Regions from separate parts of the Paenibacillus sp. FSL R7-0652 genome, predicted to be linked through region 1. Evidence: predicted binding sites of a transcription regulator. Region 1 holds the regulator's gene; the other holds the start of a gene.
What was found. The regulator Rex, encoded in region 1, represses fermentation and respiration genes when NADH is low (regulators of the CRP and FNR family bind a similar motif). The targets are predictions, from matches to a motif close to TTGTGAAATATTTCACAA.
Positions count from the first base shown of each region.

Region 2: a site for Rex is predicted at 3,763-3,780, ahead of adhE (bifunctional acetaldehyde-CoA/alcohol dehydrogenase). Genes of this name have one in related genera too.

Region 1 covers NZ_CP152001.1:4,038,085-4,055,011, reverse strand. Annotated here, with positions in the region: gene bshA (N-acetyl-alpha-D-glucosaminyl L-malate synthase BshA) at 1-1,096, shown strand, start outside; gene MKY97_RS17875 (CCA tRNA nucleotidyltransferase) at 1,135-2,436, shown strand; gene MKY97_RS17870 (biotin--[acetyl-CoA-carboxylase] ligase) at 2,423-3,400, shown strand; gene panB (3-methyl-2-oxobutanoate hydroxymethyltransferase) at 3,910-4,782, shown strand; gene panC (pantoate--beta-alanine ligase) at 4,782-5,684, shown strand; gene panD (aspartate 1-decarboxylase) at 5,677-6,060, shown strand; gene MKY97_RS17850 (tetratricopeptide repeat protein) at 6,156-6,803, shown strand; gene dinG (ATP-dependent DNA helicase DinG) at 6,949-9,822, shown strand; gene MKY97_RS17840 (redox-sensing transcriptional repressor Rex) at 10,016-10,672, shown strand; gene MKY97_RS17835 (amidohydrolase) at 10,656-11,963, shown strand; gene MKY97_RS17830 (DUF5590 domain-containing protein) at 12,015-12,545, shown strand; gene MKY97_RS17825 (hypothetical protein) at 12,833-13,360, shown strand; gene MKY97_RS17820 (AAA family ATPase) at 13,353-14,855, shown strand; gene MKY97_RS17815 (3-hydroxyacyl-CoA dehydrogenase NAD-binding domain-containing protein) at 14,989-15,861, shown strand; gene MKY97_RS17810 (acetate kinase) at 15,858-16,927, shown strand, end outside.
Region 2 covers NZ_CP152001.1:4,208,916-4,225,842, reverse strand. Annotated here, with positions in the region: gene MKY97_RS18775 (ThuA domain-containing protein) at 1-118, shown strand, start outside; gene MKY97_RS18770 (helix-turn-helix domain-containing protein) at 422-745, shown strand; gene MKY97_RS18765 (hypothetical protein) at 931-1,659, shown strand; gene MKY97_RS18760 (hypothetical protein) at 1,851-2,576, shown strand; gene MKY97_RS18755 (Crp/Fnr family transcriptional regulator) at 2,715-3,431, opposite strand; gene adhE (bifunctional acetaldehyde-CoA/alcohol dehydrogenase) at 3,861-6,473, shown strand; gene MKY97_RS18745 (hypothetical protein) at 6,588-6,893, shown strand; gene pflB (formate C-acetyltransferase) at 7,194-9,452, shown strand; gene pflA (pyruvate formate-lyase-activating protein) at 9,539-10,291, shown strand; gene MKY97_RS18730 (stalk domain-containing protein) at 10,550-12,835, shown strand; gene MKY97_RS18725 (Fur family transcriptional regulator) at 13,143-13,610, shown strand; gene yidD (membrane protein insertion efficiency factor YidD) at 13,613-13,867, shown strand; gene metG (methionine--tRNA ligase) at 14,334-16,385, shown strand; gene MKY97_RS18710 (metal ABC transporter substrate-binding protein) at 16,721-16,927, shown strand, end outside.

The sequences.
Region 1 (16,927 bases):
AACGGAACTCGGCAAATTGCTGGCCGAACAGGGGCATCAGGTTCATTTTATTGCGAACAGTATTCCTTTCAGATTAGGAAAATTTCAGAAAAATATTTTTTATCATGAAGTCGAGGTTAATGATTACTACGTGTTCCGTTATCCTCCGTATGACTTGTCTTTGGCGACCAAGATGGCACAGGTGGCGAAAGCACAGCAGCTTGACCTGCTTCATGTACATTACGCGGTACCCCATGCAGTGTGTGCTTTTCTAGCCAAACAGATGGTCGGGGACAACCTTAAAGTGGTGACAACGCTCCACGGAACAGATATTACGGTACTGGCTCAGGATGAATCTTTGAAAGACTTGATTCGGCTCGCAATCAATGAAAGCGATGCGGTTACCGCTGTGTCCCAGGATTTGATTCGTGAAACGGTCGAACTGCTGGACATCCAGCGTCCGATCGATCTGACCTACAACTTTATAGATAAACGTGTGTATTATCCAAGAGATGCGGTAAGTCTGCGTCGGGATATAGCTGCTCCTCATGAAAAGATACTTATGCATATTTCCAACTTTCGACCGGTCAAACGGACGCAGGATGTAGTGGAAGTATTTCGTCAGGTTCAGGAAAAAGTGCCTGCGAAGCTGCTGTTTGTGGGTGAGGGCCCTGATCTGCCCAAGATTCAATGTAAAATCAAAGAGCTGGGCTTGGATGACAAGGTTCATTTCCTCGGCAGACAGGATGATATCGCGCAGGTAATATCGATGGCCGACATCCTGATGCTGCCGTCAGAGAAAGAAAGCTTTGGTCTTGTTGCACTTGAGGCGATGGCTTGTGGTGTACCGACGATCGGTTCTGAGGCTGGCGGAATTCCCGAGCTTGTTATACATGGGAAAACAGGGTTCCTCTCGCCAATCGGCGATACCGCGTCCATGGCTGAGAACGCGATTCGTCTGCTGACCGACGAAAAATTGACTGCGGATATTCGGGAAGCTTGTCTTCAGCGTGCACATCATGATTTCTGTAATGACTCCATCCGCCTGAAATACGAACAGATATATTATCGTGTCCTTGGAAGAGAAATCCCTAGTCTGAATCCGGTGTGCGGTTAAAGTTGGGGGACCACAACAGGCAGGAAAAGAGGTGAGATGTGGTGGTTCAATGGACTCAAGCAGATGCCGAAATGGCAAAACAAAGTGAGCGCGTACTCACTCAATTGAATACACACGGTTTCGAGGCTTATTGGGTTGGCGGCTGTGTCCGTGATGAATTACTGGGGCGGGCTGTCGATGATATGGATATTACAACCTCTGCTTCACCCGAGCAGGTCATGGCACTATTTGAAGATTGTATTCCTACGGGACTGCAGCATGGAACGGTAACAGTTCGTGCAGGCGGTTATTATTTTGAAGTGACTACCTTTCGGACGGAATCGGATTACCGGGATAATCGCAGGCCGGCAGCAGTGCAGTTTGTACAGGACATCAAAGAGGATCTGCAGCGGCGTGATTTCACAATGAATGCGCTGGCGATGGATGTTAACGGAACGTTGGTTGACCCATTCGGGGGGCAAACCGATATCAAGCAGGAGCTTGTACGTTGTGTGGGCCTCGCGGTTGAACGCTTTGGTGAAGATGCGCTGCGTATGCTGCGCTGTGTAAGGTTCGCTTCTGTGTTCAATTTCAGAATTGCATACAATACCTGGAAAGGGTTTGTTCATCAGCGTGAACTGCTTCAGCATATCGCTATGGAACGGGTTCGAACCGAGATGGTGAAAATGATGGCGGGCCCTCACCCACTGAAGGGCTTGGAATTGTTATTTCGCAGTCGTGCCCTGGAGTATGTCAAAGCCCCGGTGGATTCCTCCAGATTCAACAAAGACTTGTTAGCTGGTCTGGAGCATTTGTCCGGGGATCATGTGCTGCTGCGTTGGACATGCCTATTACTGGCAGGTGGTTATAACCGCGAAGAAGCCGACAAGCTGCTGCGGAACTGGACCTTTTCTAATGAACAGCGCAGTCGTATTACAGGTGTGCTTCAGGTGGAACAGCTGGTGACCGCTTTTGTTGAGCAGGATGAGGAGGACAACAAGCTTCGGGAGAGCTGGATTGAAAGTGAGCTTGCTTGTGGTGCTCAGGCCGCTGACGACTGGCTTATGCTGCAGGAGGAGCTTCCAAAACGGTGGCGTGACCTTTCCGAACAGGTAGAAGCACGGCTGGCAAAAGTTCAGGCTTTCGCTGCAGGCTGGAGTCGATCCATACCCGTTCACGAAATAAAGGAGCTTGAAATCACTGGTGAACAGGTACTGCAGCTGGTGGACCGCAAGGGCGGACCTTGGCTTGGACAGCTGATGAAACATCTGCTCAGGGAAACGGCAGTTGGCAATATAACGAATCAGCATGAGGCATTAAGAGCTGAAGTGAGACGGGTGGCTGCAGATGACCAAGCATGAGGATCTGTTACATATGCTGCTTCAAGCTGACGGACAATTTGTGTCGGGCGAGGAGATCAGCCGGCATCTGTCGATCAGCCGAACCGCGGTGTGGAAGCATGTGAATAAATTGCGAGATATGGGCTACGAATTCGAAGCTGTCTCACGCAAAGGGTACCGTCTAGTCACGAAACCTCAAACGATCGATGCGGCTGCGCTCCAGTTGGCACTCAAAACGGCTGTATTTGGCCGTAAAGCCGTTATGCTCCCCTCAACCTTGTCAACTCAAGGCGATGTCTTGAAGCTGGCTGAAGAGGGAGAGGGTGAAGGAGCGGTAGTCTTTTCCGAAGAACAGACCGGAGGCCGAGGGCGGTTCGGCAGAAAGTGGTTCTCTCCTCCTGGAAAAGGGATCTGGATGAGTGTGCTGCTGCGGCCGGAAGTTCCGCTGCACCATACACCCCAGCTTACACTTTTGACCGGAGTGGCTGTATGCCGGGCCGTTCGCGCCTGTACAGGCGCGGAGGCTGGGATCAAATGGCCAAATGACCTGCTGATTAATGGCCGCAAGATGTGCGGCATACTGCTGGAATCTGCGGTGGAGGATCATCAGGTCCGTTACTGTATTGCAGGCATTGGTGTTGATGCGAATTTTGGCCGCGAGGATTATCCTGAAGACTTGAAGCAGATTGCAACTTCTATCCAGATTGAAACAGGACAGAGGGTTGACCGGACAGAGCTGGCAGCCGCTATCTTGACGGAACTGGAGAGTCTCTATTTTTTATACCAAAAAGAAGGGTTCGGCGTAATCGCCTCATTATGGGAGGCGCTGTCTGTATCGTTGAACCGTAAGATTATAGTCACGAATCCCCACGGCGTAGTGGAAGGAAAGGCTGTTGGGCTGGATCCTTCTGGGGCGCTGATCGTGGAAACACCGAATGGAGAACGGGAACTTATCGTATCCGGTGAAGTGACTTGGAAAAGCTGATATTTGCCGAATATGTCGAATATGACTAGGGCGTGTCTTGAAACCGACTGAAGTGTATTTTTTACCCCTTTTCGCCCCCAGCTGCGTCAATTTCCCTTGACGTGCCCCGGCACGCCTGCGGTAAACTTCCTGGCTGGGAACGAAAATTTGGCAAAATCTACTTCCTTAAACAATTTCAGACACACCCTGACAAATTGAACATAAGACGTGAAGTTTGAGCAGAACTTTGGTATACTGATTTCGTGAGGCGGTATCGGGTATGTACAGACCGAGCTGCACTCCGGAGCAGTAAACCTTTGTTCTGCTTGATGCGTTCTTATGCAGGCGGCAAGGGCAAGAAACAATGGAATATTGGTACAAATGTGTTGTTGGATTCTGCTCTGAGCCGAAGAGGACCGAGACAGAAGGGACGATCGCAAGTGACTCTTTTTTGACTTTTCGGGACTTTTTAGTGGAAAAACTAAAAGGTTTTTTTGTGTTTATTTGAAAAGGGAGAGGGGCACAAACGAATGGCTAGGAAACAAGCTTTGAATATCGTGAAAATGAAAAAATACAAACAGGACGGCATTCCGATCAGCATGATTACGGCTTATGACTATCCAACGGCTCTGCTCGCTGAAGAAGCTGGCATTGACATTATTCTGGTAGGCGACTCTTTGGGTAATGTTGTCCTCGGTTACAATTCAACTCTGCCAGTTACGATTGACGATATGGTGTACCACACTCGTTCGGTTGTGAGAGGTGCGGAACATACGTTTATCGTTGCAGACATGCCTTTTATGACGTATCACGGCAGCATCGATGAAACATTGAAGGGTGTTCGTCGATTGATGCAGGAAGGTCATGCTCATGCGGTCAAAATGGAAGGCGGCGTTGAAATCGCGGAGACAGTCAAGGCTGTTGTGCAAGCAGGCGTGCCTGTGCTCGGTCACATTGGATTGACACCACAATCGGTGAATCAGATCGGTGGTTACCGGATTCAAGGCAAGGATGCAGCAGATGCCAAACGTCTGATGGATGAAGCCAAAGCACTTGAAGCCGCAGGGGCTTTTGGCATCGTGCTCGAACTCGTGACGGAAGAAGTGGCCGAAGCAATCTCAAAGGAATTGTCGATCCCGACCATTGGCATTGGAGCAGGGCGGGGATGTGACGGTCAAGTACTCGTTTTTCATGATGTGGTTCAATATGCTTCACCATACACGCCTAAACGATTTGTCAAAACTTATGGTGATGTAGGAAGTGTGATTCGCAGCAGTATTGAAACGTATGTAAAAGAGGTGAAGGATCGCTCCTTCCCGGCTGAAGAGCATGTCTTCAGTGCAGCAGATGGTGTGCTGGATGGATTGTACGGACAACGCAAAGAAAAGGTGGAAACGCGCTGATGAAAGTCATACGCACGATCGCAGAGTTAAGACAGGAACTGAGCTTGATGCGTAAAAATCAAGCCATCCGTTCTGGAGAAGCCGTGGTAGGATTTGTGCCGACCATGGGATATCTTCACCAAGGCCATGCCAGTCTGATGCAGGCGGCCAGACAGCAAAGCGATATCGTAGTATTGAGCATTTTTGTCAATCCGATTCAATTTGGACCGAATGAAGACTTCGACAGTTATCCGCGAGATGAGGAACGGGATGTTGAAACAGCTCGTACAGAAGGTGTGGATATCGTATTTATTCCCTCGGTGCAGGAGATGTATCCGCAGCCGACGCAAACTACGATTGCAGTATCCGGCATTACAGAACGCTTGTGCGGTGCATCCCGTCCGGGACATTTTAACGGAGTAACTACCGTGGTCTCCAAGCTGTTCAACATTGTACAGCCGCAGAAAGCCTTTTTTGGCATGAAGGATGCGCAGCAGGTGGCAGTCATTCAACAAATGGTACATGATTTGAACATGCCGATTGACATTGTGCCTTGTCCCATCGTTCGTGAAGAGGACGGTTTGGCACTCAGCTCACGTAATGTCTATCTGAGTACAGAACTGCGTGAGGAGGCATTAGTGCTGTCTCAGGCACTGCGTGCGGCACAAGAAGCTGTAGATTCCGGGACAGCTGTTACAGCGGATGACATTCGTCGTTTGCTCCGTGAACACATTGGTACCGCTGCGCATGCTGTCATCGATTATGCGGAGATTCAGGCATTTCCGAGTCTTGAACCTCTTGCGGGTGACGAACCGTTACAGGCATATGAAGATCTGCTGATTGCACTGGCTGTGAAATTCGGGAAAACAAGATTAATAGATAACATACGTATCCAAAAAATGGAGGTGCCGTCCCTTGTTTAGAACATTAATGAAATCGAAGATTCACCGTGCTACCGTAACGGAAGCCAATTTGAACTATGTGGGAAGCATTACCATTGATGAAGACCTGATGGAAACATCTGACTTGATGGAAAATGAAAAAGTGCAAATTGTAAACAATAACAACGGTGCACGGCTTGAAACTTATGTAATCCCGGGTCCGCGCGGCAGTGGCGTGATTTGTCTGAACGGAGCCGCAGCGCGTCTTGTGCAGCCTGGAGATACTGTCATTATCATTTCCTATGCGATGATGTCCCAGGAAGAAGCGAATGCGCATCAACCAACCGTGGTGTTTGTGGACGGTCAGAACAAGCCGGTGCAGACGATGAAAAAGGAAGTTCACGCCACGATTCTGTAATCCGCTGGGAAGGAGAATGAAATCGGCCCATCCAGCAGAAAATGAGTACAGGTCACACTGCACTAATCCATTTTTCCAAGGGTGGGGATGCATCGATGTTCCAGCATGTTTTCGCCGAAATGAACGACATGTTAGATGAAATTATCAAGGGCTATCCTTCCGCTGAAGGTCTGGACAAACAGGAGCTGCAGCACAAATGGAATCTGCTCAAACGCATGAGTGACGGGATGCTGGATGAATGGCTGATGTTTGAAGAGAAAATGAGCCAGCTTCGGGAGCAGGAGCTTGAAAAGCCGGCTTCACTTGAGCCGGAGCAGCAGGCCGTCACGTCGCTGCCTGAGCTTCATCTGGAATGTTTCAGCCGTGGACAGGGGTATTTCAAGCTGCAGATGTATCCGCAGGCGATCGACCAATTTTCACAGGTCGTGGATGATTATCCGGATAGTGCCCTAGCCCGGTTTTATCTCGCGCTCGCTTACTTAAGTCTGGAGCAGATGTCCGAATCTGAAGCTCATTTAGAGCAGATTATGCTGCTGAACGGATCAGCAAGGCTAAAGGGTCTTGTCTGTAATGTCCTCGGCTGTATTCAAGCCAAGCGGTACAATCTGGACGCAGCATGGTCGCTGTTTGCTCAAGCCCTTCAGTATGACCCGACGTTGACCGAACCTCTGTACAACATGGAAGTATGCAGGCTGAACAGAGGTAAACTGCAATATGCAAATCAGCTGACTGCCCTCAATTAAGAGTGTGGCATTTGGCGGCAAAAGAACGGTGTTTCCTCCTTTGGCATAGCGGCGGAAACACCGCTTTTTTGTCAGTTAATTTTCAAATGCCCTTTTTTTTGCTATGCTGTAACATAGACTGGAATGGAAGGGACCGTATATTGCAATGAAATTTGCCGTTTTGGATTTCGAAACAACCGGCACGCAGTCCGACGGTGAGATTATACAGGCCGGACTTGCCATCATAGATCATGACTACAGCATAACTCAAATATATAGTTCTTATGTAAATCCGGGTGTGCCTATTCCGCCGTTCATTACAGGGCTGACCGGAATTACAGAAGAAGATGTAGCGGATGCTCCATCCCTCGAAGAGATGATGATGGAGATGGTACCGCTTCTTGACGATGTGGTTTTGGTAGGCCATAACGTTGCATTTGATTTTCATTTTTTGCAGAATGCGCTGGACCGCTGCGGGTATTTACCGTTTACGGGTCGTATTCTGGATACCATTGATTTCTTGAAAATAACATTTCCTTCGCTGGGTTCCTATCAGCTCGGGTATGTATCAGCCGAATTCGGATTTGAGCATGACCGTCCTCATCAGGCGGATAGTGATGCCTTGGCAACCGCTCATGTGCTTCTCAAATGTCTGGATGAGCTGCGGGAGCTTCCGCTGATTACCATTCAGCGGCTTAGCGATCTGTTTGCGCCGGAAGACAGCGACCTTGGCTGGTTTTTTGACGGGCTTCGTGCCGAGAAGGAAGCAGACCCGATACAGGACCTCGATGGACATACGTATTATCGTCAACTCGCGCTTAATGTTAGCGACTGGACGGAGATCGGAGCGCCACGTGATGAGAGAGAAGCGAATCCGCTGGAAGGTGTCAGCTTTGATCAGTTTATGGATCAGGTAAGAGACAACCTCAAAGAGACGCTGGATCATTACGAAGAACGTGAAGCTCAGACACAGATGTTCAGCAGCGTACGACAGGCGCTGGACGAAGAGAAACATTTATTGCTGGAAGCCGGAACAGGAACCGGAAAATCACTGGGATACCTTTTGCCTGCCATTTATGAAAGTGTCAAACAGGAGCAGAAGGTGATGGTAAGCACCCACACCATTAACCTGCAGGAGCAGCTGCGCGAACGGGATATTCCGATGCTGACGCAGGTGGTTCCGTTTCCGTTTAAAGCATCGGTGTTCAAGGGCAGAGGTCATTACCTGTGTCTGCGTAAATTCGAGCACAAGATTAATAAACGGGAATTTGCCACGCCTAAAGAGGACTACTTCACCGCAGCCCAAATGATTGTATGGCTCACACAGACCGAGACGGGTGATGATGAAGAATTAAACCTCAGTGCACGCGGAGGCGATTTCTGGGAGACGGTACAGAGTGAATCCGAGTCCTGTCTCGGCAGATCCTGTCCGTGGTTCCGCAAGTGCTTCTATCATCGTGCCAAACATGAAGCAGGACTTTCTGACATCGTGATTACCAATCACTCGAAGCTGTTTACTGACGTGAAGGCTGCCCATCAGCTGCTGCCCGCGTATGAAAGTCTGGTTATTGATGAGGCGCATCATCTGGAAGATGTAGCAGGTAAACATCTGGGTCTTCATATGAAGTACTTCACCCTTGTTCACACGCTGACCCGCTTGTTCAAAGACAGCCGCAACGGTCAGCTGCCGATGCTGCGTTCTCAGCTGTCCGGACATGAAAATGCGGTGCAGTGGGGTTCTATGGTGGATCAAATGTTCCCGCTTGCCGTTGAGGTTAAGGAGATGTGGGACCGTCTGAGCGACGCTTTGTTTGGCCTGCTGCCGGAACGCAGTGATGCTTCACCAGGTGAAACCGGGCAGTTCTCCCTTCGTTTGAAGGCTTCGCAGAAACCTGCGAAATGGCAGGAGCTGCAGGAACTGGAGAACCAAATCTATGTGACCCTTGGTGACTTGGTGCGCAAAGGGGATAAGCTGCTGCTTGAAGTGAAAGAGGATCAGGACGATTATCAGTCTGACAGTTTAATTACGGATATCACCGGGCTGTTAAAGGATCTGACGACATTAAAGGAGAATTTAAGATTCTTCATGCGTATGGACGATGCCAAGACGGTGTATTGGATGGAGGCCAGCGGCCAGTTCCGCAGCAAATCACTGCAGCTGTATGCTGTTCCTGTAGATGTAAGTGCACAGCTGAAAGAGATGTTTTTTGATAAAAAGAAAAGCGTTGTGCTTACGTCGGCTACGCTGTCCGTGGATAAGTCATTCCAATTCATGATTGAACAGCTTGGCCTGCAGGAAGCTTCCGACAATAACCGCCTTCTTACATCCATGCTGCCTTCACCGTTCAATTATAGGGAACAGGCCTTGTTAGTCATTCCGCGTGATTTTCCAAGTCTGAAAGGCAGTGTAGGAGATGCTCACTTTGTACAGATGCTGGTACAGTCCCTTGCCGAGACGGCGATTGCGACACAGGGACGTATGATGGTGCTGTTCACCTCATACAAAATGCTGAGACAAGTGTATGAGCCGTTGAAGGAGGCTTTATCCGGGAATGATATCTCCCTATTGGGCCAAGGCGTTGACAGCGGTAACCGTTCCAAGCTCACACGAAGATTCCAGGATGCCAAAGCGGCAGTTCTGCTGGGTACGAGCAGCTTCTGGGAAGGGGTAGATATTCCAGGTGAAGCCCTCACTTGTCTCGCAATCGTAAGGCTGCCGTTTCAGCCGCCTAACCATCCGCTTCTGGAAGCAAAGAGTGAACTGCTGCAGGAGCAGAAAAAAAATCCGTTTATGAAACTGTCTGTCCCTCAGGCCGTCATCCGGTTCAAACAGGGATTTGGCCGGTTGGTTCGGACAGGCAAGGATCGGGGGATCGTTATCGTGTATGATACGCGAGTAATTGAAGCTTATTATGGCAAGTACTTCCTGTATTCCTTACCTGGACCCAAAATGGAGCATATGCTGACAGAACAGATGGTTCCGCGTATCGCCGAATGGCTGGATCGTCCCATCGTGAATGAAAATGATTCGATTTTGTAAGCTATAGCATTGCATTGTACTTCTGCATAGCGTTAAACTCGAAAGAGACTTCGAAAAGCAGCACATCATGAACTTATAATCCCAACAATACGGGCATTCTGTATGAGGAATGATGCATATTTTGCATGTATACAGAATGCTCCATTTTTCAATATTTATTATTTTATCGTGGCAATGGTAAGGGGGAGCAGGAATGAAATCGGATAAAATTTCGGAAGCGGTAGTACGGCGTCTGCCCGTATATTTGCGTTATCTTAACGAGTTGGTTCAGCGTGAGGTGACCACAGTTTCTTCACAGGAGCTTGGACAGCGATTGGATCTGAATCCGGCCCAGATTCGCAAGGACCTGGCTTATTTTGGTGATTTTGGCCGTAAAGGAATCGGGTATGACGTTTCTTATCTGATCGAGAAGATTCGTCACATTTTGAAGATTGACCAGCAGATTAATGTGGCTCTGGTTGGAGCGGGTAATCTAGGACAAGCGTTGTCCAACTACAATGCTTACTTGAAAGACAATATGAAGATTGTTGCTATTTTTGATGCGTTCGGACCGAAGATTGGCAGTAAGATTAACAGTCTGACTGTCCAGCCGATGGAAGAGCTTGCAGCAGCGGTACAAAAAGATAACATTCGCATCGGGATTATTACGGTTCCGGATACGGAAGCTCAGAACGTCGCGGATCAGCTGATTGAATCGGGAATCGAGGCAATTCTGAATTTTGCACCAACGATTCTAAAAACACCATCACATGTTCGTATCCATCACGCTGACTTTACAACAGATCTGCTCAGTTTGGCTTATTATTTAGAAAACGGGAAGGAAGAAGAGTCTGATGACAACAACGAATAGATGGGTAATTCAAAACGGTAAATTTGCCGTAAACGAAGGCGCAAACTGGACAATAGTTCAAGGGTATATGGTCATTCAGGATGACAAGATTGTGCATATTGGTGAGACGCTGCCGGATGGAGACGAGCAACTGGCGAAAGTGGATGGAAAAGGACTTCTCTTCCTGCCGGGTCTGATCAATACGCATGGTCATGCGGCCATGTCACTGCTTCGGGGTCATGGGGACGATCTGGCACTTCAGGTATGGCTCCAGGAAAAAATGTGGCCGATGGAAGCAAAAATGACTTCGGAAGACGTTTACTGGGGCGCATCGCTTTCGGTGCTTGAAATGCTAAAAGGCGGAACAACAGCGTTCCTGGACATGTATGATCATATGGATCAGGTGGCAAGAGTGGTTGAACAGTCCGGGGCAAGAGCTGCACTGGCTCGCGGTGTGATTGGACTTTGTTCCGAAGAAGAGCAGATGCGCAAGCTGGAAGAGTCCGCAGCATTTGCGCGTGAATGGAACGGACAGGCGGATGGACGGATCACAACGGTTATCTCCCCGCACGCACCTTACACATGCCCTCCAGATTACATAGAGAAGCTTGTACAGGCCGCGCATGACCTTAACCTGCCGCTGCACACGCATATGTCAGAGACATTACGTGAAGTAGAGCAGAACGTGACAGATTACGGCCTGCGCCCTGTAGCTCACCTAGAGAAGCATGGCTTTTTCTCACTTCCATCGCTTGTAGCCCATGCGGTTCATCTGAACGATGAAGAAATTGAGATTCTGGCCCGACATGATGTGGCAGTATCGCATAATCCGGGCAGCAATCTAAAGCTTGCTTCCGGAGTGGCCCGTGTGCCTGCTATGTTGAAAGCAGGGGTTACCGTGTCTCTGGGTACAGACGGACCCGCAAGCAACAACAACCTGGATATGTTTGAGGAAATGAGACTTGCCGCACTGATTCATAAAGGTGTATCTGGCGATCCAACTGCGGTTCCTGCGGGTGAAGCACTGCTGCTTGGAACAGGTTTCGGCGCGAAGTCTATTTTCCTGAACGACACGGGTGCGCTGCGAATGGGGATGAAGGCAGATTTTATTGCGCTGAATATTGAACAGGCTCATTTTTATCCGCATACGGATCTGATCTCTCATGCGATCTATTCTGCCTCGGCTAAAGATGTGGAACATGTATGGGTAGACGGAAAACAAGTGGTGAAACATGGCGAGTGTTTGACAATGGATGAGGAGCGCATTTTGCGGGAATCTCAATTGGCCTTTGATCAGCTTCTTGCCCGTTAAAAGACAAGCTGGCCATCAACGCGCAGTATTCAGAGAAAGGAAGTTCAGCTCTTGAAGAAGAAAAAGAAGTGGATCTGGATATCGCTGCTCATTCTGGTTCTGATCTTGTTTGGACTTCAAAGGTATTACGTCTATGTAACACAAGATCAGCGTAAAGAAGAGGCATTGGCTGTACAAGCCGCACAAGACCAGTTGGGGATTACATCGCCTGATGAGCTTCGAAAGTACGTCTGGGGCGAGAAGAATGGCTCTGACAACATCTATTGGACGATGACCGCCAAAAATAAAGATAATCAAAACGTAATGGTGTGGGTTAAATTTGATAACAACAACCAGCCAGTCCAGGGCGCTGCGGGAGTACACAGTGAATTGATCCAGAACGGGATGTCCGAAACGCAGATTCGCAGCCGATTTAGTTCCGAGGTGCCGGGTGGTGAGATCAAACGGATCATGCCAGGTGTCGTGAATAATATCTACGTATGGCAAGTGTACTACAAAGATGGTACGCATAATTATTATCGTTTTTATCGGTTTAGCAATGGAGAGCAGGTAGATTTGGTCTATACCGTACCGAACAGCTAGAGTCTAAAAAGAGCAGGAAACCGGCAGTCAGCACATCGACTGAACCGGTTTTTTGGCTTTTCTATCAAATGATTGTGAATTAAATAGTTAAAATTAATAATTTATTCATATTTTCACCTTCGATATTGTATATACGATGTGATATACTCATTTATGTACTGAAGTTACAATAAAACGCAAAAAAATCTGCAGTTAACGATGCAGACATCAAGTTCACTCTTTGATTAATGATTATAAATATAAGCCTGTAGATCGAGGATAGGCTCATTTTGGGAGGGGTAATTCATTTGAAGCTGAAAGTATTGCCTATTGTTCTTACTGCTGTTATATCTGCCGTCCTGTTATTTGGAGGTTGGTTCGCATATCGTCAAGTAGCCGTACAAAGCCCGATTGAAAAAATGGTTACTCAATACGAGGGAGTCAATAGTGTTCAATTATCTATTAACCGCAATGATGTACAAATGAAACTTGATTTGAAACCAAATGTGGATTTGGGAAAACTGGTCCAGTATATTCACAAAGAAGGACAGAACCTGATTGGCTCACGTGCGCTTAAACTGGACGTTGTAGATCATTCCAATGAGGCGCTGGAGAACTGGTGGGGCGATGCGATGTTTACTGTAGCCCAAGCGATGGAAAACAAACAATACGCCGAGATTACACCGACTTTGTCGAAGATGGCAGTAGGAGGAATTCAAGTCAATACAGCGATGGATGACAACAATGTTTATGTAAGTCTGAGAGACGGAGATGCCAGCAAGTTCATTATACTGCCGCGTATACCCGGTCAGATAGGAGTGTGGCCTAATGCCTAAATGGACAAAAGAAGCAGCCGTTGGATTTGTTCCTGTTTTGATTATTTTTCTAGCCTTTATCGGTGTTAATATCGTGCCGATCTTGATTGCTCTGCTGCTCGTTGGAGGTTTACTGTTCATGATGCAGATGCGGGGCGGAATTACTGTAGGTGCCGCACAAGAACGCAAACGCAAGAAAAAAGGACCTTCCAAATTGACCTTTGAAGAAATTGGAGGCCAAGACAGTGCCAAGCAGGAGTTAAGAGAAGCGCTTGACTTTCTCATCCGACATGAAGAGATACAGAAGTTCGGGATTCGCCCGCTCAAAGGTATATTACTAACGGGGCCTCCGGGAACGGGAAAAACATTGATGGCCAAAGCGGCAGCACACTATACAGATTCTGTGTTTGTAGCTGCGTCAGGCAGTGAATTTGTCGAAATGTATGTCGGTGTAGGGGCCAGCCGTATCCGCGATTTATTTAAGGATGCCAGAGCGCGGGCTGCGAAGGAAAACAAAGAAAATGCAATCATTTTTATTGATGAGATAGATGTTATTGGTGGTAAACGTGAAGGCGGGCAGCAGCGCGAGTATGATCAGACATTGAACCAGCTGCTGACGGAGATGGATGGGATATATACTTCTGAAACACCTAGGATACTGTTGATCGCGGCGACGAACCGCAAGGAAATGCTGGATAGTGCCCTTACTCGTCCAGGGCGCTTTGACCGTCATATTCAGGTCGATTTGCCTGATAAAAAGGGAAGAAAACATATTCTGGAGCTTCATGCTGTAAACAAACCTCTGACGCAGGATGTTAGTTTGGAGAAAACGGCTGAAGAGTCCTACGGATTCTCGGGTGCCCAGCTGGAAAGTGTGATGAACGAAGCTGCGATTTATGCGATGCGCGAGGGCTTGCTGCATATAGAACAGCGTCATCTGTCTCTTGCGATCGATAAAGTGATGATGGGTGAGAAGACGGATCGTGAATCAAGCGTGGAAGAGAAGAAAAGAGTTGCCATTCACGAATTGGGCCATGCCATTATGGCAGAGCTTGTGCGCCCGGGAAGTGTAAGCCAGGTTGCCCTTAGTCCGCGTGGACAGGCTCTCGGTTATGTACGGCATAATCCGCAGCAGGAGCAGTTTCTGTACACCAAACGATTCCTGGAGGAGCAGATCATGATTGCGCTGGGCGGTGCGGCCGCTGAAGAGATGTACTATGGCGGACGCTCGACAGGTTCGCGTAATGACTTTGAGCAGGCGACAAACGTAGTCCAGACGATGATGGCTTCGGGTCTGACCTCATTAGGAATTGTTAATATGGATATGGTGACTACTGAAGAGCTGATGCGGGAGAATAAAATGATTCTGCAGGAACTGATGGAGCAGACCAAACACCGGCTTGAGGAACAGCGGACAATATTCGACAATTCCCTCGACATTCTGATGCGTGAGGAAGTTTTGTCAGGGGAACAATTTCGTTGTCAATTTCGTGACAGTGCACGTTTACCAGCATAATTTCTTTATGCTGGTTATTTTTTTTTACATTTCACTCGTGCTAAGATATTATTAGTTGTTGGGTCGAAATTTGTAATTTTCGGCGAACAGGGTACAATAGAGAAATAGAGAACCGAAAGGATGGAGCAGAACCATGTTTTTCAAAAAAATAGGAGTTGTCGGCGGCGGCACGATGGGGCAAGGAATTTCCCAAATGCTCGCAGCCAAAGGACTTGATGTGCTTCTCGTGGAGCATACCACACAAAAGCTGGATCATGCGTATAACATGATTGAAACAAATCTCGATAAGCAGCTTGAGAAATGGGCAATTACCAAAGCGGAGAAAAAATTGATCCTTTCCCGGATTACCAAAGTAGGACACCTCGCTGAACTGGGCTCTTGTGATATGGTCATTGAGACAATCTCGGAGGATCTCGAAGCGAAAAAGGCGGTCTTTAACCAATTGGATCAAGTATGTCCAAGCAATGTTATTCTGGCAAGTAATACGTCCACGCTGAGTTTGACCGAGCTTGCAAGCTCGACCAAGTATCCAGAGCGTGTTATTGGTATGCACTTTATTCACCCGGTATCCCGGGTTGATCTTGTAGAGATTATTCGCGGATTGAAAACGTCGGATACTACATTCGAAGAAACTCGCCGCTTTGTTGAAGAAGTGGTAGACAAAAAAGGCGTTATGATCTATGAATCCCCTGGATTTGTGACTTCACGTCTGATCTGCCTGCTGATCAACGAGGCGCTTCACGTACTGCAAGAAGGTGTAGCTTCAGCTGAAGACATTGATGATGCAATGCGTATCGGATACAACTTCCAGCACGGGCCGCTTGAGATGGCTGATCGCTTCGGACTGGATTCCGTTGAAGCAGCTCTTGAAAGAATGTTCCGTGAATTCGGAGAATTGAAATATCGTCCTTCCATTGTCCTGAAGAAAATGGTGCGCGCAGGTCATCTGGGCGTGAAATCAGGAGAAGGATTCTTCAAGTACGACAAGGATGGTGACCGGCTGTGAAAGTACTCGTAATTAACGCGGGAAGTTCCTCGCTCAAATATCAATTGTATAATATGGAAGATGAATCTGTACTTGCAAAAGGTTTGGTTGAACGAATCGGGATGGATTCTTCCATTCTGACACATAAACCGACTGGCCGCGAAGAAGTCACGGAAGTTAGTGAAATTTTGGAGCATACGACTGCGATCCGCAAAGTCATCGATATTCTGACGCATAAAGAGAATGGTGTACTGGATTCCGTTAGCGAAATTCAAGCTGTCGGACACCGTGTGGTACATGGTGGTGAAGCATTTAAAGAGTCAGCGCTGGTGGATGACGCTGCCAAAGCTGAAATCCGTCGTTTGTTCGACCTGGCTCCGCTTCACAACCCCGCAGCGATGATGGGGATCCGTGCGGCCGAATTGAATATGCCGGGTGTGCCTCAGGTTATGGTATTTGATACTGCATTCCACCAAACGATGCCTGAGCATGCGTACCTGTATGCTATTCCACGCGTACTTTACAAAAAATATAAAGTCCGTCGTTATGGCGCGCATGGTACGTCCCATGACTACGTAAGCAAAACAGCTGCCGAGTACCTTGGTCGTCCGGTAGAAGACTTGAAAATCATCACTTGTCACGTCGGTAACGGCGGTAGTGTGACTGCAGTTAAAGGCGGCGTATCTGTGGATACATCGATGGGGATGACTCCGCTCGAAGGCCTGATGATGGGAACACGCAGCGGTGACCTTGATCCTGCTATCGTACCTTATGTGATGAACAAGGAAGAACTGAGCGTAAGCGAAGTGAATTCCATGCTGAACAAACACAGCGGGCTTCTGGCGATCTCCGGGATCAGCAGTGATATGCGAGAGATTACGGAAGGCATGGAAAAAGGCGAGCCGAACTCTACGCTTGCATTCGAAATGTATGAATACCGCCTTCGTAAATACATCGGTTCTTATGCTGCCGCAATGAACGGTGTAGACGTGATCGTATTCACAGCAGGTGTGGGTGAAAACTCCGTCGTTCTTCGCCAAAAAGTATGTGAGCAGCTGACATACCTTGGTGTAGAACTGGATGAGGC
Region 2 (16,927 bases), 170 kb from region 1:
CCCGGAAATATTGAAAGTGATCAGCAATGCTGTAAAATGGGCGTACCCTGCACACAGCTCCAAGCCGCAATATGGCAAAAGCGAACCTGTAAGACCAATTGGTGGCGTGCTGGTCTGAGCCGCAGCAGCTTTATTCATGGATAAACATCATAATGTAATAAGGTCATACCGGGAACTCTTCTCCAAGTCATCTGACTGTGGTAGAAGGGTTCTTTTTGGGTAATATATGGATATGGGTTGTTACACGATATTTCCCATGGTGACCTGCCATAACGTGTTGTATACTGAAGGTATCTGATTTAGCTGCAAGTTCTGCTTCTCAAATTTGAAGTTTTTTGCGGCAGGCGTTTTCTTTACAGCTCAAATGTGTTATTATGAAATATACTAACAAAACGTAAGTTGAGTGATCTCTAAAGAGGTGATGAAAGTGGAAGACCAAGATCTGCGGATGTGTCCGCGTTTTGAAACGGCGTTTTCTTTTTTAGGCAAGCGCTGGAACGGGTTAATTATCCAAACATTGATGAGTGGGTCAAAACGATTTAAAGACATCTCTAATTTGATTCCGTCCATGAGTGACAAAATGTTATCTGAACGGATGAAAGACTTGGAGAGCGAAGGCATTCTGGTACGTCATGTCTACCCGGAAACACCGGTTCGAATCGAATATGAATTGACCGAGAAGGGCAAGGCACTGCAGCCTGTTATGAATCAGATCCAGGATTGGGCTGAACATTGGGTAGAATAAACCCGGCAGATGCGGTTACCAGGTATAACATAAACTCTTGATTTCCAGTGAAATCAAGAGTTTTTTGTCTTACGGGATCGTTTACGTGATGCTTTTTCCTGCTTCCTGTGCACATGTTGTCATGAGATGTAGTATAATCTATAGAAAATGGCCGCAAACGGCCGGAGCGAAGGAGGCCACTTGTCATGAGAGAAGAAAGCTTATCCCGTGAAATACGCTACGGCAAGCAAGATATTGCAGAACTTGAGAGCGCATCCATTCAGGTTCATCTGATTTATCAGAAAACAGCAGAACTGTTCAAACGCTCGGCAAATTCACATTCGGGTAGTGATAACCCTGCTCAAGCAGAGGATTATTTTGTGAACAGCGCTGGCTCAGAATCGTCTCCGGCGGTGCTGCAGAAGTGGATTCAAGCGCCCAGCGGCTGGAAATGTATCGGCTGTGAGCTGCGGCTGCCAGATCGTGTGTCTCATGTGAAAAAAGAGCTTCACAACGACCGACTGTGCCTTAAAGCCGGTAACGGGAAGCTGGTTCAGATTGAAATGCTGATTCAGGCTGTCGTCTGGTCACAATATGAAAAGATTCGTATGTTCGCACCGTGGCTTGGTGATGAGCCCTTCTATACAGCGGATGAACTGGACGTCATTGCACGATATATTGTGCCAACGTATTTCTCCGATCGCCCGCTGCATGAGCAGGGCAAGCTGTTCAAGGTCCATCAGCCATACGGGCATATTCCTTTGTATCAGGAATACGTGGATGCTCCGTCCTGCTGCGTGCAGGTTGACGGTGCCCTACTTGAAGGGCGTTTGCTTACTGGCGTTTTTGTATCAGACAACCAAACGTTCGGACTCAATCCATATCTGAAGGATGGTGACGGAGGCCGCACCTATATGCAGGCTTTCATTCAATAACGGCCTGGTTAACAGCACGGTTATGCAGCACAGGAGGGTCTGCTTGCAGACTCTCCTTTTTGAATAGGATAAGTTCAAGCTGCAGCAGTACAAAAGTAACGGCTTTGACACTGTTTTTTACTGCAGAATGTGCCATAATAAAGGGTATGGACAACAGGGTGAATGATTTTACGCAGGGTGGTGTTACCTACATGATGAAGAAAATTCCCGGTTACATAGGTCTATGCTTGCTTATTCTCGCCATTTTGACGGGGTGTACCAGAGAGACGCAGCCTTCCGAGCAGCCGGTTGTCTCAGAGAAAGATTCAGCCAATACAATTACTGTTGCCATTGATGGCAGTACTTTTTTACCTGATGCGACGAAGTCCATCAAACGTGATTTCAGTGAAGGGTTAACGCTCAAAAAAGCTTTGCTGAACAGTGGACTGGTTGATTTTACGGCTGATGGCAGCCGCATCCAATCCGTGGGTGAGGTTTCGCTAGACTCCTCTCTAACCTGGGCAGTCAAGCTGAATGGCAAGGATGTTGAACTAGAGAATTGGGATACGGAGCTTCATGCCAAAGATGAAGTGATTATATACGTCAAAGCCGCTGACGGCGGGGGCAGCGGTGCCGCTTATCAGACAACCCTGCTGAAAGTAAGTGGCGGCCCGGATAACCCGAATCTGAATCGGCAGTATGCCGGTATTTATGTACAGGAGTGCACGGTTCGTGACGTATTGAAGTCCAGTGGGGTTGTGCGGTTGTCGGAAAACAACAAATTTGTTGTAGCCGTGGAGAATATTACACCTAGGATGAACCAGCGCTGGGTGATTAAGGTGAATGAGAAGGAGTTAATGGAGAACGGATTGGATATGAAATTAAGTCCGCGTGATGCGGTAAAACTTGAACTTGTCAACACGTCCAATGCGTCCTGAAAAATAATAGGAAGCACGAAAAGCCCAATGATGGTTCATTTTATTGGGCTCTTTACGTATCATGAATTCTTTTACAAGTCATATCTTTAAGCGGCCTGAACAGCTCGGCTCGACTCAGCAAAAGGCAGACTGCAGATTTTAGATGCGGCAGATTTCATTCGGACACAGTTCGCAGTGACAGATGCCCTGCAGCATTTTCAGATCTTTGATAACAATCATGCCGTTGTCATATTCAATCGCGTCTTTCTTGCGAAGATCACTAAGCATGCGGTTCACACTTTCACGTGTAGCTCCAATCATATTGGACAGGTCAGTGTGTGTAATTTTTTTATGAATCATCACATGATCCCCATGGGGTTCGCCATAGGAATTAGACAGCCGAATCAAGGTAGAACAGAGCGCCCCTGGTTTGCCGTACAGCATCAAATCCCGAAACTTGGTTTGGGTGAGACGATGGTGAATGCCCATCCACTTCATGAAATCAATCGCAAAGTCACAATGCTGACAAATCAGCATCTCCAGATCCTTATGTTCAAGTACGCCAATCTCGCTGTCCTCCAGGACTTCCGCCGAAAAGCTGTGTCTGGAGCCGAAGAACGGATCAGCCTGACCAATCATGTCTCCCGTCTGGTACATATACATAATCAGTTCCTTGCCCTCGTCCGTTGATTTGGTAATTTGGGCACGTCCCCGTTTCATATAATAAAGTTTGTCAGAGACGTCACCTTCCCAGTACAGATGTGTTCCTTCCGGGTAAGTACGGTCTTTCATCGTGACGAGCAGATGGTTAAAATTTACTTCCGAGAAACAGTTGGTATTTCCGCGCTTTTCCAGTACATTTGTTAGTTCTCCCATACGTTGATCTCCCCTTTGTCTCCCCGGTCAGCTGATCATTACCTGCTTGATGCTTCCGAGGTTCGCCGCAAACTGTGCCATCCTGATCTGGGCATCTCGGCCGTGTGGAGGTACGGTACAAATTGCGGTGGTTCAATTTTTAAGTTCAGTATATACCTAATCTTACCGTTTGAGGGGCATGGAAAGCGTTTAAAAATGGCGAAATTTCAAACATTGTGATTAAATTCACTTTTGGAGGGGAAGCATGAGGCTAAAGGGCTGCTATTTTAAATAGAAAGGGAAATGTCCCTTTCGCGGGGCTCTTAAAAACTTAACTAAAATTTGTCATACTTTGTGAAAAAAATCACATAATATATCTTTTCCCCATGATACGATGTGGATGTAAAGAAGAGAGACAAACCAATACGAACCTTTAGGAGGATGAGGGAGATGGCTGTAAAGAATGAAGTCGCCCCAACAAAAGAACCGACAGCAGGTCAGTATATTCAAACGTTAATTGACAAAGCAAACAAAGCACATGCAGCATTCATGTCCATGGATCAGGAACAAATTGACCGGATTGTGCAGGCTATGGCGCTTGCGGGACTGGATAAACATATGATGCTCGCCAAGATGGCCGTAGAAGAAACAGGACGCGGTGTGTATGAAGATAAAATTATTAAAAATATATTCGCTACAGAGTATGTTTATAACAGCATTAAATACGAAAAAACAGTAGGCGTTATTGAAGACAATGAGTACGACAGCTTCCAGAAAATTGCGGAGCCGGTTGGTATTATCATGGGGATCACGCCTGTAACCAACCCGACATCCACCACGATGTTTAAAGCACTGATTGCGATTAAAACACGTAACCCGATTATCTTTGGTTTCCACCCTTCAGCACAGAAATGCAGCCGCGAGGCAGCCAGAATTCTGCTTGAAGCTGCTGTGAAAAACGGCGCTCCAGCCGACTGTATCCAATGGATTGATGATCCGTCCATGGATCGTACCAACGCACTGATGAATCACAATGACGTGGCTCTCATCCTTGCGACAGGCGGATCAGCCATGGTGCGTGCAGCATACAGCTGTGGTAAACCGGCGCTGGGCGTAGGACCGGGTAACGTACCTTGCTTTATTGAAAAAAGTGCAGATATCAACCAGGCGGTAACGGATTTGATTCTGTCGAAGTCTTTTGACAATGGTATGATCTGTGCTTCCGAACAAGCGGTTATTATTGAAGAACCGATCTTCGATCAAGTGAAAAAGAAAATGATTACGAATGGCTGTTACTTTGTAAACAAAGACGAAGCCGCCAAATTGACGGCAGGTGCGATCAACGCAGAGAAATGTGCAGTTAACCCGACCATTGTAGGTCAGTCCGCTGTGAACATTGCCAAAATGTGCGGCATTGAAGTACCGGCAGGCACTAAAATTCTGGTAGCCGAGATTGAAGGTGTGGGCACCAAATTCCCATTGTCCGCAGAGAAACTGAGTCCGGTGCTGGCATGTTACAAAGTAAAAACCGCAAAAGATGGTATTGAGCGTGCAGCAGAAGTGGTTGCTTTTGGCGGAATGGGTCACTCCTCCGTGATTCACTCGAACAATGAAGAAGTGATCAACCAGTTTGCGGATCGCCTGCAAACCGGACGGATTATCGTGAACTCACCTTCAACACATGGTGCAATCGGAGATATCTACAATACGAATATGCCATCACTGACTCTGGGTTGTGGATCGTACGGACGTAACTCAACATCTTCTAACGTAACGGCTGTAAACTTAATCAACGTGAAAAGGGTGGCTCGTCGTACCGTGAATATGCAGTGGTTCAAAGTGCCGAACAAAGTATACTTCGAAAAAGGGGCAACCCAATACCTTGCCAAAATGCCGGACATTACCCGTGTAGCGATTATTACAGATGCGATGATGGTCAAACTCGGATATGTGGAAAAAGTAGAGCATTATCTGCGTCAACGTCAGACACCGGTTGCGATTGAAGTTTTCTCTGAAGTTGAGCCTGACCCGTCAACAACAACAGTAGATCGCGGTAAAGCAATGATGGAACGCTTCCAGCCGGACTGCATTATCGCGCTCGGCGGCGGATCACCGATGGATGCTGCCAAAGCGATGTGGTTGTTCTATGAGTACCCAGATACCGACTTTAACAACCTGAAACAAAAATTCATGGATATTCGTAAACGGATCTACAAATATCCAAGACTCGGATCGAAAGCAAAATTTGTAGCTATTCCAACAACATCAGGTACAGGTTCTGAAGTTACATCGTTTGCGGTAATTACGGATAAAGAGCACGGCAATACCAAGTATCCGCTGGCTGACTATGAATTGACACCAGACGTAGCGATTGTTGACCCAGAATTCGTATACAGCTTGCCAAGAACCGCAGTAGCCGATACCGGCATGGACGTACTGACTCACGCGATTGAAGCATACGTATCCGTCATGGCGAATGACTATACAGATGGTCTGGCGATTAAAGCGATCCAGCTGGTGTTCCAATACCTGGAACAATCGTCGCTGCAGGGTGATAAACTGGCACGCGAGAAAATGCATAATGCTTCGACGATTGCCGGTATGGCCTTTGCCAACGCGTTCCTGGGCATTAACCACAGTTTGGCGCACAAATGGGGCGGTCAGTACCATACTGCACATGGACGCACCAATGCGATCTTATTGCCGCACGTTATTCGTTACAATGCGAAAAAACCAACGAAATTTGCATCGTTCCCGAAATATTCGCACTTTGTAGCTGATGAACGTTACGCCGAAATTGCACGTATTCTCGGATTGCCGGCACGTACAACCGAAGAAGGCGTAAACAGCTTGATCAAAGCGATTCGCGATCTGAACAAAAAACTGGGCATCGAAGAATCGTTCCAGGAAATCGGATTTGACGCCAAAGACTTCGAATCGCGTGTAGATTACTTGGCTGACCGTGCCTTCGAAGACCAATGTACAACAGCGAATCCAAAACTGCCGCTGGTCACTGAGCTGGCTGATGTATACCGCAACGCTTTCTACGGCAAATTTGAATAAGACGCATAGAGTTGAGGCAATTGATTCAGGGTTCCCCGTATTGGGGAGCCCCCATTGCCGTATCCATGTGGAAAGAGCTAATAAAGAAAAAGGAAAGGGGGTGAGAAAGGAGAGGTGGGCAAGCGGAAATGGCAGAAAAACGGAGGAGCAAAGCGTCCGTTTTTCAGGAACTTCATTCAAGCCCTTAGTTGCTCCAAGCATAGCGGAGCAATGGTTCCCCAAATGGTAGGAACGGAAGAGGGGGTGGCTGTTTGCACAATAGAGGTTCACACGATAACGGAGCGGGCAGAAGAAACGGAAGAAGCAGAGCGTTCGCTTGAAAGCTTTCTGAAAGAAAGCTGCATCGGAAGCATACGCTTATCACCGGATTTTCACTTTGGAAAAGTGAATGGAAAAAATCCGGGGATAACAGCGATCTGAAGTTGTTCTGCCCGCGGAGTGGTTAAGTGTGAACAGCCCTCGTGTCGTGCAATAAGACACCCCCAACTGGAGTGACATACATTGCTTGCTTTGTGACAAAAATCACAGATGATGAAACCAACAGGACGTATACTGAAAATGTAAGAAAAACATTCATTCCGCGGTTCCGGTTCCCCAGTAGAGAGAACGTGTTCCGGCTCATGTGAAACAATTCACATAAATCGCGGCTCTGGACTCACGATGATTTGTTTTTGCAATGATGTGAAGTGTCCAGAAATCCAAATTAGCGGAGGGATTACGATGTCGGTGATCGAAAAAGATGTTAAACAACAAACAGGCTGGAGAAACTTTACCAAAGGAACATGGACAAAAACTGTAGATGTGAATGATTTTCTGGGACATAACCTGTCTCCATACTACGGGGATGAATCTTTCCTCGCAGGTGCTACTCAAAACACAAAAGAACTGTGGGATATTGTATCGGATCTGACCAAAAAAGAACGCGATAATGGTGGCGTGCTTGATGTGGATGTGAATACACCTTCTACAATTACATCCCACCAGCCGGGTTACCTGGATCAGTCCAAAGAGCAGATCGTTGGTGTTCAGACAGACGCTCCATTCAAACGTTCCATTCAGCCATTCGGCGGAATTCGCATGATGATTGATGCATGTGAAGCATACGGCTTCGAAATGCCTCAAGGTGTCATTGATATATTTACAAACATTCGTAAAACGCATAACCAAGGTGTATTTGATGCTTACACTGCCGAGATGCGTGCAGCACGTAAAGCGGGTATTATCACAGGTTTGCCGGATGCTTACGGCCGTGGCCGGATTATCGGTGATTATCGCCGGGTTGCTTTGTACGGTGTAGATTTCCTCATTCGTAACAAAAAAGGCGAACTCAACGCGCTGGAAGTAGACGTCATTGATGAAGATGTCATTCGTCTGCGGGAAGAATTGTCCGAACAGATTCGTGCACTGCAGGAACTGAAACAACTGGGCGAGATGCATGGCTTCGATATTTCTTTGCCAGCAACAACGGCTAAAGAAGCGTTTCAGTGGCTGTACTTCGGTTACCTTGCAGCAATTAAAGAGCAAAACGGTGCAGCGATGTCTCTTGGACGCGTATCTTCTTTCTTGGATATCTACATTGAACGTGACTTGCAAGAAGGCATTCTGACTGAAGAACAGGCTCAAGAACTGGTTGACCACTTTGTGATGAAACTGCGGATTGTTAAATTCCTGCGCACGCCGGATTACAATGAATTGTTCAGCGGTGACCCAACTTGGGTGACCGAGTCCATCGGCGGGATGTCTATGAACGGTGAAACACGCGTAACCAAAAACAGCTTCCGCTTCCTGCACACGCTGCATAACCTGGGACCTGCTCCAGAGCCAAACTTGACTGTACTGTGGTCCACGAAGCTGCCTGAAGCCTTCAAAGATTACTGCAGTAAAGTATCTATTGAAACCAGCTCCATCCAGTATGAGAATGATGATCTGATGCGTCCAATCTATGGCGATGATTACGGTATTGCCTGCTGTGTATCCGCAATGAAAATCGGTAAACAAATGCAGTTCTTCGGAGCGCGTGCCAACTTGGCGAAAGCACTGCTGTATGCGATCAACGGTGGACGTGACGAAAAATCTGGAGCACAGGTTGGACCGGAGTATCCTGCCATCACAAGTGAAGTACTCGATTACAATGAAGTCATGAAACGTTTCAAACCGATGATGGAGTGGCTGGCAAAACTGTACATGAATACTCTTAACGTTATTCACTACATGCATGATAAATACAGCTACGAACGGATTGAAATGGCGCTTCATGATCGTGATATTCTGCGTACAATGGCCTGCGGTATCGCTGGACTCTCGGTCGCAGCTGACTCACTCAGTGCAATTAAATATGCCAAAGTTAAACCGATCCGCAACGAACAGGGCATTGCCGTTGATTTTGAAATCGAAGGTGAATTCCCTTGTTACGGCAACAACGATGACAGTGTTGACAGCATTGCTGTAGAATTGGTAGAAAGCTTCATGGGCATGATTCGCAAGCACAAAGCATACCGCAATGCGATGCCAACACAATCCGTACTGACGATTACTTCCAACGTAGTTTATGGTAAGAAAACAGGAACCACACCAGATGGACGTAAAGCAGGCGAGCCGTTTGCACCAGGGGCAAACCCAATGCATGGTCGGGACAAAAAAGGTGCACTGGCATCCCTCGGATCTGTAGCTAAACTGCCGTATGAACACAGCCTTGACGGTATTTCCAACACCTTCTCCATCGTGCCTAAAGCACTGGGTAAAGAAGATGCAGTTCGGAAATCCAATCTGACAGCGATGATGGATGGATATTTCGGTCAAAATGCGCATCACTTAAACGTAAACGTATTTGATCGTCAGCAGCTGATCGATGCGATGGACCACCCGGAACAATATCCGCAATTAACTATACGGGTGTCGGGTTACGCAGTTAACTTTATTAAACTGACACGTGAGCAGCAGCTGGATGTCATTAACCGTACATTCCACGGTTCAATGTAACTCACTTTTCTGTAATCCAGAGAGGGATTTCGAATCATCATAAAAAGCAGGCGCATAGCGGATGCGAATAGAAAGGAAGAGGCAGCATGGTTAACGGACATATTCATTCACTCGAAACTTTCGGGACGGTTGACGGCCCCGGCATCCGCTTCGTGCTTTTTATGCAAGGATGCCTGCTCAAATGTCAGTACTGTCACAACCCTGACACTTGGGCACTGGACGGCGGTAAAGAGATGACACTGGAGGAGGTACTGGCTGAAATCCAGCCGTACCTGTCTTACTACCGAAGCTCTGGTGGCGGACTCACTATCTCTGGCGGTGAGCCTACGCTGCAGGCCCATTTTGTCGCAGAAGTATTCAAGGAAGTAAAACGCCGCTGGGGACTTCACACTACGCTGGACAGCAACGGCTTCAATGAACCGGATCGCATTCATGACTTACTTGATCATACAGACTTAGTATTACTCGATCTAAAGCATATTGATGACGAGAAACACATCAAGCTGACGGGGAAATCCAATGAACGTACGTTAAAGACAGCAAGATGGTTATCTGACAATGGGCGAAAAATGTGGATCAGACATGTCTATGTACCTGGTATTCATGATCAGGAAGAAGATTTGTTGAATCTTGGCCGCTTTATCGGTACGCTGAACGGGGTGGAGAAATTTGAAATTCTTCCTTATCATCAAATGGGAATTTACAAATGGGAGGCGCTGGGTAAAGTTTATCCGCTGGATGGTGTTCCTTCACCAACCGAAGAAGAAGTTGAACGAGCATATCGCTTGATTGAGCAGGGGCGTACGGATACAGCAGACTTGACTTGTTCAGGAAAATAAATATATCTATTGTAACCAAGCAGCTTTTACGAACTTGTTTCGTGAGGGCTGCTTTTAACTTTTAACCTGCTGTACCTCTGTAAAACCATGCAGCATGTTCATATTAACAGATAACTATTTTCATAGTTTTTCACTTCTATTAAAAGTTTACAATTCTGTTTCATTTTTTTTAGCAACTTTTCCCGTTTCTTAGCGTCTAATCATATGACTTTTAGAGGGGATATTAATAATGGGAGCAGAAGGAGCCAAAGACTAAGAATGAATTTGAAGAAGAAATTATCCATACTTACCGCTTTTGCTGTGTTTCAAGCCTTTGCAGTAATTCCTGCAAACGCTCAAGCAGCCGAATCAAGCGAACAAACGCCAGTGAATACTGCAAAAGTAAAATCGGTTGAGGTTGTGAAGAAAGAACAGCCGATCGCCGAGTCGGAAGTAAAATCAGGAACGGCGAGCGAGTCAGCTAACACTTCATCCAGCAGCACACAACCCGTCAATAATGAAAACACGATAGAGACGAAGCCTGAAACAACAGCTCCTTCTGGAACAGAAGCTGTACCGGTTGACCCAGAGGCTGGTACAGACGAAGAACAGGGAACAGGTGAAGCGACAACACCACCGGTACCTGTTGAAGTGGAGCAGCCAGCAGCAGGCGCTGCATCCGCAGGAGGAAAATCGGGCGGAGACCTGACACTGTACATGAACAGCAATAAAATGGTTCAGGATGGAAAAACGTATTTGGCTGGACAGCCTATGGCAGTAAAAAATGGTGTGTCTAATGTAGCTATCCGTGCTCTGGTAGACCGGGTTGGCTACACTGTAAAATATGATAATACGACGAAAGAAACCATTATCATCAGCGGTTCGGATGAACTTCGCTTCAAAACCAACAGCAAGGTGTACACCGTCAATGGGGAATCAAGAACGATGAAAGGTCCTGCATACCAGGAAAAAAATACGTTCATGATTCCACTGACTTCCATCACACAAGCGTTGAACATCACGTATACTGTCAATCAGTCTGCCAAAACAGTTGTGCTGAAGCTCAATACGAAGCCGGTAGCCAGCTTCACCGTGCAAAAAGAAGTTTTTGCAGGGGACCCGGTAACCTACACAACAAAGAGCAGCTCACCTAGCGGCCTCCCGATTGTGGATGAGCGCTGGACAGGACGTGAGGATGCCTTTGAACAACCAGGCGTTTATACAGTAACCTATTCCGTTCAGGATTCGAGCGGTCAGTGGAGTGACCCATATACGCTCACCATCAAAGTAGAGCAGCCTAACCTTCCACCGGTAGCGATGTTTACAACGGACAAAGAAGAATACAAAATGGGTGAAAAAATCACTTATATTGATCAGAGTACAGATGATGAGAATGCGATTGAAAAAAGAGAGTGGGATAATAATGCCCTGGCATTCTTCGTACCAGGACCAAAGACTGTATCCCTTACTGTTACAGATAAACATGGTTTGAGTAATACGATCACCAAAACCATTATAATTACAAATGAGACGTTATACACGCAGTCCGATTTCAATCAATTGTTTACACCTGTAGGCGACAAGTTTGTGTTTAACGGCGGTGAAGTGCCTGCTATGGAGAAATTGGCATTTACGTATTCAGACGAGCCAAGCTTGCTCATCCGCAGCAACAGCCCTGAAACCGTTAACCAGGAAGGTATCGTTTATAAGGAATCATCCATTGGACAGACACGTTTCATGATTCACCATGTCAACAATACGGGAAAAAGAGTGAAAATGTATGTAATTGCAACAAATAACAATGAATATACAGCTGTATTCGAACAGCAAAATATGGGCTTTGCTGGACCAACGCCATTTGCTACCGTAGCAGGTAAATTGTCCATTGATAAATGGTTCAAATCCATGCAGATTGGAGCAGATCAGAAGAAAGTATACATCCAGCCTGGAGAAAGCAAACTGATTTTGACGGAACTGAACGCTACTCCGATGAAAGAAGGACAGGTTATCTCTCTGTACTCGGACGCTTTCAGTGACTACACCCTTGACTATAACATTGTCATGATTGAAGAAAACAAGGACCCGATGGCGGTATTGTCCACACTTCCTGTTCTGGATCGTGACGGAGTTCATAACCGTGGTACGTATCCTAATGCCACTCGTATCATCACGTACGATCAGGAAGTTGGTAAGAAGCCTGCACGTCTTCCATTAGGAGATAATGGAAGTGATCCGAATCTCGACGGTACTGATCCGATGGCCTTCACAATTGCTTCTAATGCGGGCAACTTCGGTGTACTATACAAAATTACCCTGAACAACGTTGCTCCGCGGACGCTGATTTCGTTTAATCCTCGTGGAGGTAAATATTATGGTTCAGCACTGGTGAATGGTCAACTGGTACAGCTCTCCAATGACAGCAGATCCCTGAGTGCACCGAATGAACAAGGTGTTCTATACCGTACAGGCACTTACGGTGAGAGTGTGACGATTGTTTTCTCTGCTGCACCAGGAAGCAACTTGCCGGTTAACCTTCTGTTTACACCGCTTCCGGCTGAGAAGTAATACTTTAACGAATCAAACATGTACGGTTTGGAGTGAAAGCTTATATTATATATACCCGTTCACCCCAAAAGTCACCTGAAAGACACCATCTTCTGAACCGTCAAGAGAGGACTCCATGAAAATGGGGTCCTTTCTCATTTAAATACAATGTGTAAACGCTTGGGCTGAGTAAGCCTGCGTTGACTCTGATCTTCATTTCATGCATTATTAGAGGTATACCAATAGCGCGGAAGCACCAGCTTTTGCCGAAAGATGGTCGCATGATGAACAATGCAAAAGGCTTGTATGACAGGAGGTGCTTTAAATCATGCTGTCAACGGAAGAAATTATAACTACCATGTCCTCACAGGGGCTTCGTATAACCGATCAGCGCAAAACACTTGCGCGGTTATTTGCCGAATCTCCAGGGTATCTTACACCTAAGGACGTCTACGAATATATGGGTAAGACTTACAGCGGATTAAGCTTTGATACGGTATACCGCAACTTGCGGGTAATGCAGGAATTGGGCGTACTGGAGCAGGTTATCTTTGAAGATGGTGTTAAATTCAAAGCTCACTGCAGCGAAGACCATCATCATCATCACATGATCTGCCTGAAGTGCCAGAAGACATACCCCATCGTTTTTTGTCCGATGCAGCTTGCTGATGCTCCTGAGCAGTTTCAGGTCGTGGATCACAAGTTTGAGGTGTTCGGATACTGTAAAGATTGTGCTGAACATGCTCCAGCCAAGAAGGCTGCTGCACATCATGCGCACAGTCACGGGAAGAACTGAAGATGAAGCTTTCGCGAAAAATCATGCAGGCTCCTATTCGGGTGTACCGCAATTACATTTCGCCGTTGAAGCCGCCAACATGCCGTTTTTATCCTACATGCTCGGCGTATGCGATGGAGGCTATTGAAGTCCATGGTGCACTTAAAGGCTCTTATCTGGCTGCCAAACGCATTGCGAAATGCCATCCGTTTCATCCAGGCGGTGTAGATCTGGTGCCGCCCAAGTCTGAAAATAATATGGTCGTTCCGGAACAGTAACGGAACGGGACGAGCTGGAAGTTATGCAGCTGCTCTATAAGGTACAGGTAACCCGGAGTAAAGAAGCGAGGCTCTGTTCGGCACTGTACTTGACAACAAGGGCAGTATTTCAGTATATTTTTGGTATATGATTTTCCAGTGAAGGGATAAGTACAGACACACCCCCAGTGCAGAGAGCCGGATTAGCTGAGAACCGGTCTGGGAGGAGGATGGAAGATGGTCCCGGAGGAACCTCTTTCGAGCGTGCATACAGCATCTAGTCGCTGTTGTCGTAAGACTGAGGCGTGATCCAGCGTTAATGGGCGGTCGAAGGACCGGAAGAGCCTGTGTTTTGCGAAAAATGCGGGGAATTTGGGTGGTAACACGTGAGAGATACTCTCGTCCCATAGGGGCGGGGGTTTTTTTGTGTTCATTTGCAGAAGAAGAACATGTACCCATTCGCACATTTTAAGCCATTTCACACCATTTGAAGGAGGAGAAGTCATTCATGACGGATCAAAAAACATTTTATTTGACGACACCGATTTATTATCCAAGCGACAAGCTGCATATCGGGCACGCGTATACAACGGTAGCGGGAGATGCCATGTCTCGTTACAAACGTCTGCGCGGATATGAGGTACGTTATCTGACAGGGACTGACGAACATGGTCAGAAGATTGAACGCAAAGCTCAGGAGAAAGGTTTGTCTCCACAAGCCTTTGTTGACGAGATTGTTGCAGGGATCAAAGACCTGTGGAACAAGCTGGACATCTCCAATGATGATTTCATTCGGACAACCGACGAGCGTCACAAAACAGTTGTACAGGAAATCTTTGATCGTTTGCTGAAGCAGGGGGATATTTACAAGGGCGAGTACGAAGGCTGGTACAGCATCCCGGATGAAACCTATTACACTGAAACACAGCTGGTGGATGTAGAAAAGAATGAACAAGGCGAGATTATCGCGGCTAAAAGCCCAGATAGCGGCCATCCGGTGGAACTGGTCAAAGAAGAATCATACTTCCTGCGCATGAGTAAATACGCTGACCGTCTGCTGCAGTACTATGAAGAGAATCCAGGTTTTATTCAGCCGGAATCTCGCAAAAACGAAATGATTAACAACTTTATCAAGCCAGGTCTTGAAGATTTGGCGGTATCGCGAACTACATTCGAATGGGGTGTCAAGGTTAAAGGCGACCCAAAACATGTCGTGTACGTGTGGATTGATGCACTGTCCAACTACATTACAGCACTTGGCTACGGTTCTTCCGATGCTTCACTGTACGACAAGTTCTGGCCGGCGGATGTTCATCTAGTAGGAAAAGAGATTGTTCGTTTCCATACGATCTACTGGCCAATCATGCTGATGGCACTCAATCTTCCGCTGCCGAAAAAAGTGTTCGCACACGGCTGGCTGCTCATGAAAGACGGCAAAATGTCCAAGTCCAAGGGAAACGTAGTGGACCCGGTAACTCTGATCGATCGTTATGGTCTGGATTCTCTCCGGTATTATTTACTGCGTGAAGTACCGTTTGGTTCGGACGGGACATTCACACCGGAAAGCTTTGTAGAGCGTGTAAATTCCGATCTGGCTAACGACCTGGGCAATCTGCTGAACCGTACTGTGGCAATGGTGGATAAATACTTCGAAGGTAAAGCTCCTGCTTTTGCTGCCAATGTGACGGAGTTTGATGCTTCGCTTGAAGAAGCGGGCCATGCAACGGTGGAAAAAGTGGAGCAGGCGATGGAAAACTTGCAGTTCTCTGTAGCGCTTACGGCCATTAGCCAATTTGTCAGCCGCAGCAACAAATATATCGACGAGACTCAACCATGGGCTCTGGCTCGCGATGAAGCCAAGCGTGATGAGCTGGCATCTGTGATGTCCCACTTGATCGAAAGTCTGCGCATTGCTTCTATTCTGCTGCAGCCGTTCTTGACTCGTGCGCCGCGCAAAATCTGGGAGCAGCTGGGTATTCAGGAAGGGGAACTTACGGCTTGGGATGCAGCGAAGCAGTGGGGAATGATTCCTGAGGGAAATGCGCTGCATAAAGGCGATCCGATCTTCCCGCGTCTCGATGTGGAGCAGGAAATCGCTTATATCTCTGAAGCGATGACAGGTGGGCAAAAGGCGGCACAGTCTGATGCGGGCCAGACAGAAGCAGTGTCCGCAGCTCCTGCAGCAGCTGAACCTGTAAGTGCACCTGAAGGCACAGAAGAGATCGGTATTGACGATTTTGCCAAAGTTGAACTGCGCGTTGCTCAAGTCATCGCTTGTGAGCCGGTGAAAAAGGCAGATAAGCTGCTCAAGCTGCAGCTGGATCTTGGTTATGAGCAGCGTCAGGTGGTATCAGGGATCGCGAAGTTTTATACGCCAGAAGAGATGGTTGGACGTAAAGTCATCTGTGTGACAAATCTCAAGCCCGTGAAGCTGCGCGGTGAACTGTCCCAAGGTATGATTTTGGCCGCCTCTCACGGAGATCAGCTTACACTTGCATCTGTACCGGACGCAATGCCGAACGGCGCACAGGTGAAATAAACAATGTAATGCACAAGAAGACAAATGAACAAAGGTGATCAATCGTACGGAGATTGTCACAAATTCGATACAAGGGTGGTCCGAAGTGATTCGGACTGCTTTTTTATGCTCCAAAACAGGATTACTGTCAAGAGAACAAGCATATACTGTTATGAACTCCAGTCATCAGGAAAGAATAGTAGAGTATGAGTCTTGACAAGTCAGAACATGTTACCTATAATTCTTTCAGTAATGATTACGATTAAGTGATGTGGAGTGAATTATATATGACATTCATTAAAAAGGAAAGACAGGTCCGATTGGATCGATCCGGCCAACCTGGCAAACGAAATACAATGAAGCTGCTTTGGAGCAGTCTGCTTATACTTAGTTTGCTGGTATTATCCGCATGTGGACAGAACAGCGACAATGCAGCCAAAATTGTGGAAGGCAAAGTTAATGTGGTAACGACATTTTACCCGGTATACGCATTCACTGCGGCGATTGGCGGAGAAGATGCCAATGTTATCAATCTACTGCCTACAGGAGTAGAACCGCATGAC